Regions from separate parts of the Streptomyces sp. NPDC001220 genome, predicted to be linked through region 3. Evidence: riboswitches for the same ligand, from Rfam matches in the RefSeq annotation. Region 3 holds a riboswitch; each other region holds the start of a gene.
The links. Region 3 has a riboswitch for cyclic di-AMP ahead of ACWDGI_RS42550 (M23 family metallopeptidase). Riboswitches for the same ligand answer to the same signal wherever they lie in the genome.
Positions count from the first base shown of each region.

Region 1: it holds a riboswitch for cyclic di-AMP, as region 3 does, so the genes downstream of both, ACWDGI_RS01815 (NlpC/P60 family protein) here and ACWDGI_RS42550 (M23 family metallopeptidase) in region 3, are expected to answer to the same signal.
Region 2: it holds a riboswitch for cyclic di-AMP, as region 3 does, so the genes downstream of both, ACWDGI_RS37655 (M23 family metallopeptidase) here and ACWDGI_RS42550 (M23 family metallopeptidase) in region 3, are expected to answer to the same signal.

Region 1 is NZ_JBSFJE010000001.1:374,334-376,588, reverse strand. Features, by position in the region: gene pcrA (DNA helicase PcrA) at 1-396, opposite strand, end outside; cyclic di-AMP (ydaO/yuaA leader) riboswitch at 720-893, shown strand; gene ACWDGI_RS01815 (NlpC/P60 family protein) at 902-2,059, shown strand.
Region 2 is NZ_JBSFJE010000021.1:43,002-45,256, forward strand. Features, by position in the region: gene ACWDGI_RS37655 (M23 family metallopeptidase) at 189-944, opposite strand; cyclic di-AMP (ydaO/yuaA leader) riboswitch at 957-1,120, opposite strand; gene ACWDGI_RS37660 (M16 family metallopeptidase) at 1,367-2,255, opposite strand, start outside.
Region 3 is NZ_JBSFJE010000033.1:3,042-5,296, forward strand. Features, by position in the region: gene ACWDGI_RS42545 (PP2C family protein-serine/threonine phosphatase) at 1-548, shown strand, start outside; cyclic di-AMP (ydaO/yuaA leader) riboswitch at 817-974, shown strand; gene ACWDGI_RS42550 (M23 family metallopeptidase) at 984-2,021, shown strand; gene ACWDGI_RS42555 (aldo/keto reductase) at 2,177-2,255, shown strand, end outside.

The DNA of each region.
Region 1 (2,255 bases), on a different contig from region 3:
CTCGCCCGCGGCCTTGTTGGTGAAGGTGATCGCGAGGATCTGGCCCGGGTGTACGTTCCGCGCGCCGAGCAGGTGCGCGATGCGGTGGGTGAGCACGCGCGTCTTGCCGGATCCGGCGCCGGCCACGATCAGCAGCGGGGAGCCGGCGTGCACGACCGCCGCCCGCTGGTTCTCGTTCAGCCCCTCCAGGAGCGCGGCCGCGTCCAGGGCCGGGCGGGCGGCGCCGTCGCGGTAGTAGGCGTCCCGGTCCGGGGGCGCGTCGAACTGCCCGCCGAACAGGTCGTCCGGAATCGGCTCCGGTACGTGCTCGTCCTCGGGCGGCGGCGGGGGTTCCTCCTCGTGGCCGCGCGGGGGCTGGAGGCTCGCCAGGAAGCTGTCGTCAAAGAGGCTGCTCATCGCTCTCCGAGTCTAGGGCGCCCCACCGACAACCGGTCCCCACCCCGGAAACTCACCGCGGTCACCCACCAGAATCGGCCCCTCACGGTCAGCGATCACACACCGTGAGCACGGGCGTGCCCGTCAGCCGGGGGCGCGGACCACCCGGCCGCACCGGACAAGTAGCCGCATACCATCCCCGATCGACCGATCCACCCGAGCCGCAACGCCAAGGTCACGAAAATGTATCGGGCATATCGCACATCAAACTTCACACAGAGCACACGAGTTGGCTACCGTGCCGAGCAGGCCGTACGACCCCCACCGGCGAACGTCGCCGGGCCGCACGGCCTCCGCCGAGTCCAGGGTGCCACCGCGCACCCGGAGCCGGGGACCCACACCGAACCTTGGGGTGAATCGGTCCCGCCTTCCCACCGGGGAACGGACCGTAGGGCAACCCTTCCGAACCACCCGCCCGAACCCGACAGCTAACTCGGTAGGCGGAGCATGGAAGGAGTCGCCCCCGTTGGCGTCGCACCGCAAGTCACGTCCGTCCGCAACGCGCGTAGCAGGCATACGCACCCCCGCCCTGGCCACCGCCGCCCTCACCTCCGTGGCCCTGCTCTCCCAGACGGCCAACGCCGCGCCCTCCGAGGACGGCAAGCCCAGCCTGGAGGAGGTCGAGAAGAAGGTCGACGCCCTCTACCGGCAGGCCGAGTCGGCGACCGAGAAGTACAACGCGGCCAAGGAGAAGACCGGCAAGCAGCGCAAGCAGGTCGACACCCTGCTCGATGACGTCGCCACGCGCACGGACCGGCTCAACAAGGCGCGTGAGGAACTGGGTTCCTTCGCCGCGGCCCAGTACCGGACCGGGGCCAGCGCACCCGACACGGCGACCTTCCTGCTCGCGGACAGTCCGCAGGACTACTTCGACCAGACGCAGCTGATGAATCGGCTGACCTCGCGTCAGAAGGACGCGGTCGACGACTACGCCACACAGCAGTCCGCGACCATGGCGAAGCGACAGGAGGCCGCCAAGAGCCTGGAGACGCTCACCGACACCCAGGACGACCTCAGGACCGCCAAGAGCACCGTCCAGACGAAGCTGGCCTCCGCGCGGGATCTGCTGTCGCAGCTGACCGCCCAGGAGAAGGCGCGGCTGGCGGAGATCGAGAAGAAGCAGCAGGCGGAAGCGGCACGCAAGGCGGCGGAGCTCGCGAAGCAGCAGGCGGCGGCCGCGAGGGACGCGTCGTCGACGTCGACCTCCAGCGGCTCCTCTTCGTCCTCTTCGCCCTCTTCCTCCTCCCCGTCCGACTCCGCCTACGGGACGAAGGCCGCCAAGGCGATCGCCTTCGCCCGTGCGCAGGTCGGAAAGCCGTACGTCTGGGGCGCCACCGGCCCCGGCTCCTACGACTGCTCCGGCCTCTCCCAGGCCGCCTGGAAGGCCGCCGGCGTCTCCCTGCCGCGCACCACGTACGACCAGGTGAACGCCGGCACCACCGTCTCCCTCGCCGACGCCCAGCCCGGCGACCTGGTCTTCTTCTACGACGACATCAGCCACGTCGGCATCTACATCGGCGACGGCATGATGATCCACGCCCCGAAGCCCGGCGCGTACGTCCGGGAGGAGTCGATCTACTACGGCGGCGAGTCGATCATCCACAGCGTGGTGCGACCGGCCTGAGGGGCGCGCGCGCCAGGGGGGCGCGCCGCGATGGCGCGTGCGCGGAGCGCGTGTGGTGAGGGCCGGGCGCGCCCGGATGCCCACGCGCGAGCGTGCGCGTCTCCACCCCGCGCCACACCGCACCCCAACCCCTCACGCGCCCTCTCACCCTCAGGCCCGCTCCCCCGCCGGCGCGTTGGCGGTCACCCGCGCCGCG
Region 2 (2,255 bases), on a different contig from region 3:
CGTGAAACGCCGCCGAGTGGCGTCCGTTCCGTGACTCTATTGCAATGAGCCGGAATTTCCGACGGGGGCCCTGAATCCATGCATATTTTTTGGACACCGGGCACACGAAAACGACGAAAGCCCCGGCTCGGGGGCCGGGGCTTCGGGGCTCTCGCCGGTGACGTCACATGTTCGTCGCCGTGCTCGGGTCAGACGTTCACGCCGTGCTTGCGGAGATAGGCGACCGGGTCGACGTCCGAGCCGTACTCCGGGGTCGTGCGGGCCTCGAAGTGGAGGTGGGGGCCGGTCACGTTGCCGGTCGCGCCGGAGAGGCCGATCTGCTGGCCCGGGGTGACCTTCTGGCCCACCGAGACGCCGATCGACGACAGGTGACCGTACTGGGTGTACATGCCGTCGGCCATCTTGATGACGATCTGGTTGCCGTAGGACCCGCCCCAGCCGGTGGAGACCACCGTGCCGGTGCCGGCCGCGTGCACCACCGTGCCGGTGGCGGCGTGGAAGTCGATGCCGGTGTGGGCGCCGGAGGACCACAGGGAGCCACCGGTCTTGTAGCCGGTGGAGACGTACGAGTCGGAGATCGGCGCGACGAAGGCGTTGAGGCGCTTGCGTTCGGCTGCCCGCGCGGCGCGCGCCTCGGCCTCGCGCTCCTTCTTGGCCTTCTCCGCCGCCTTCTTGCGCGCGGCCTCCTCGGCCGCCTTGCGCTCGGCGGCGGCCGTCTGCGCGGCGGCCTGGGCGTCGATCTGGTCGGCGACCGAGTCGCTGACCGTGATCACCGGGGTGAGGCCGGTCTGCTCGACGGAGTTCTCCGCGGCGAGCGCCGGGGCGGCCGAGACGGTGCCGATGACACCCGTGGTGGTGAGGGCCGCGATGCCGGCGGCCTGCGCGGTGGTGCGCTTCACCCGGCCGGGGCGACGGTGCTTCCCGGAGGCGCACATGAACGCCATGTAGAGGCTGGTCCTTTCCTTCCCTCTCGCCTACCGGGTTAGCTGACGGGTTCGGAGCAGGAAGGTCTCCTACGGGCCCCCTCGCGGCTCGCGCGGGCGCCCGATTCACCCCAGGGACTGCATGGGTCCCCGGCTCCCCTGGCTCGCGCCGTACGGGGACTCGGCGATGACTGTCCGGTGCCGCGGGCGCGGCGCACTGCCTGACGGACAGTCCGGAAGAACCTACGAGGACGTCCACGCCCTGCTCAAACCGATCACGGTTTTTGTCGCGCATCCCACAGGGCAGACAGGCAACCTCCGCCCCAATTCGGACATTCGGCGGCCCTGGTGACCTGACGGTCACCAGGGCCGCTGCACGCGCGCGTGCCGCTCGTCCGGCCGCGCTCCCTGCTTCGCCGCTCGCGCCGGCCGGTCCGCTCCGCCTACTCGGCGGCGACGACCGTCACTTCGCCGATGCCGAGGGCCTCGACCGGCTCCTTGATCTGCGCCGCGTCGCCGACGAGGACGGTCACCAGGTGGTCGACCGGGAAGGCGTTCACGACGGCAGCGGTGGCCTCCACGGTGCCGGTGGCGGCCAGTTGCCGGTAGAGCGTGGCCTGGAAGTCGTCGGGCAGATGCTGCTCGACCTGGTCGGCCAGGGTGCCTGCGACGGCCGCCGCCGTCTCGTACTTGAGCGGCGCCACGCCCACCAGGTTCTGCACGGCGACGTCGCGCTCGGCGTCCGTGAGGCCGCCGGAGGCGAGGGTGCGCAGCACCGTCCACAGGTCCTGGAGCGCCGGGCCGGTGTTCGGGGTGTCCACCGAGCCGCTGATGGCGAGCATGGCGGCGCCGCTGCCGTCGGGGGCGGACCGCAGGACCTGCCCGAAGGCGCGGACGCCGTAGGTGTAGCCCTTCTCCTCCCGCAGGACGCGGTCCAGGCGGGAGGTGAGGGTGCCGCCCAGGCAGTAGGTGCCGAGCACCTGGGCGGGCCAGACGCGGTCGTGCCGGTCGGCGCCGATGCGGCCGATGAGCAGCTGCGTCTGGACGGCTCCGGGGCGGTCCACGATGACGACACGGCCGGTGTCGTCGGCGGAGACCGGGGGCACCGGCCGGGGCTGGGCGGTGGAGCCGCGCCAGGCGCCCAGGGTCTCGCCGAGCAGTTCGTCCAGGTCGATGCCGGTGAGGTCGCCGACGACGACCGCGGTGCCGGTGGCGGGGCGGACATGCCGGTCGTAGAACGCGCGTACGGCGGCCGCGTCGATCTTCTCGACGGTGTCCTCGGTGCCCTGGCGCGGTCGGGACATCCGCGCGGTCGACGGGAAGAGCTCCTTG
Region 3 (2,255 bases):
GCGCGGTCGCCGCCGTGGCCGTGGTGATCGGCGCGTTCCGGGAGGCCGCCGAGCAGGAGGCCACGCTGGAGGCGGTGGCGGGACGGCTGGAGCAGGCGCTGGCCCGCGAGGGTGTCCGGCGCGGCGGCATCGACGCGTTCGAGGGGTTCACCACCGCCGTGCTCGCCGAACTCCCGCACGGTGACGGCACGGTCCGGATCGTCAACCGCGGCCATCCGCCGCCCCTGCTGCTGTACGGCGACGGCAGGGTGAGCCCGGTATGCGCGCCCGAGGCCGCGCTGCCGCTGGGCATGGCCGGGTTGGGGGCCTGGCCGGACCGGGCCGCCGAGTACGCGTTCCCGAGCGGGGCCACGCTGCTGCTGCACACCGACGGCCTCTCCGAGGCGCGGGACGCGCAGGGCCGGTTCTACGACCCCGAGCGGCGGCTGACCGGCCGGGTCGTCACCGCACCCGGCCCGCTGCTGGCCCGGCTCGCGGCCGAGGCGCGCCGGCATACCGGCGGCGGCATGACGGACGACATGGCACTGCTCGCGGTACGCCGGCCCTGAGTGCGGTGACCGGTCCGTACGGGGGATCGTCACCCTCGGTGCACGGGCGACCGCCCTCCGCGTAACGGCTGAGTCACCATCAAAACGTGTGTGACTCCTGAGCCGAACAGAACGCATGGTCAACTCGACCGTTTTCGGCCGTTCATGGCAGGTAAGTCCATGCTTGGAAAGCTTAATGATCAAGGCGAACAGCTTGGAATCTGACAGCTGGGTCTATTAACGTTCGATAACGCAGCGCGGTCGTCCCAGCCGTCACCCGCGACGGCTCCGTGCGCACGCGCCGAATCCCGCAAGGGAACCGGGGAACCACCACCTTGGGGTGAATCGCACGGCTGCCGCCGCCAGAGATCGGCCGGTATACGCGCGTAGGAGACCTTCCTGCTCCGAACCCGTCAGCTAACCCGGTAGGCGGCGGAAGGAAAGGAGTGCGCCCGCGTGGCGTCCAACCGGCCTGCCCCGACAGCCCCGTTCGTGCCCAGCCAGCGTCAACCCGAGACCTACGGCTATGGCGGCTACCGCACCGACGAGGGCCCCTGGGAGGAGTGGAACCCCACCGAGGAGTCCCTCGCCCCGGTACGCGGCCGGCACCGGGTCGCCAAGCAGCGCGGCGGCGGCCTCGCCCGCAGCTCCACGGTCCTCGGCGTCGGCGTCATCGCCGCCGTCGGCGCGGGCGGCATGGCCAGCGCCAACACCGGCAAGCCGCCGGTCTCCATCTCGCTGCCCGACCTGCCGTCCTCCGTCGACTCCCTGCTCGGCGAGGGCAGTGGCCACCACGCCACCCAGACCGCCCTCAGCAGCGTCACCACGACGACCGCCACCGACGCGGACGACTCCTCCTCCGACGCCGGTGAGGCGCTGCGCAGCCGGATCATCGCCCAGGCCGAGCAGCAGCAGACCCAGCTCGACGTCAAGGCCACCGCCAAGGCCGTGGCCGCCGCCGACAAGGCGGTCTCCGACGCGGAGGCCAAGGCGGAGAAGGCCGCGGCCGCCAAGGCCGCCGACGCCAAGGAGCAGGCGCGGGCCGCCGAGAAGGCGCAGGCCGAGCAGAAGCGGCTCGCCGCGCTGGCCAAGCAGTACACGCTGCCGGTCGTCTCCTACACGATCACCGGCACCTTCGGGCAGGCCGGCTCCATGTGGGCCTCCGGCTACCACACCGGCCTCGACTTCGCCGCCCCCACCGGCACGCTGATCAAGGCCGTGCACAGCGGCACCGTCACGGAGGCCGGCTGGGCCGGGTCGTACGGCTACCGCACGATCATCACCCTGGACGACGGCACCGAGCTGTGGTTCTGCCACCAGTCCTCGATCGGCGTCAAGGTCGGCCAGAAGGTCGCCACCGGCGATGTCATCGGCCGCGTCGGCGCCACCGGCAACGTCACCGGCCCGCACCTCCACCTGGAGGTCCACCCCGGCGGTCAGGCCACCGGCATCGACCCGATGACCTGGCTGCGCGGCAAGGGCCTCAACCCCTGACGGACCCCAGGGATCCCCGGCGGCCCTGACGACAACCCCCCGACGTCAGGGCTGCCGGTCTGGTGTGCCCGGAGGCCGGCCGGGGCCTTCCGCTTTTACGAGAACTTCGCGTTGTGGCGGCATCGGTCCGCAGGCGGGCGATGTTGAACTGAGGCATGACCCCTTCTTCCGTTTCTCCCGCTTCCCATTCCCTCCGCAAGCTCGGCGCCTCCGACCTGGAGGTCTTCCCGCTCT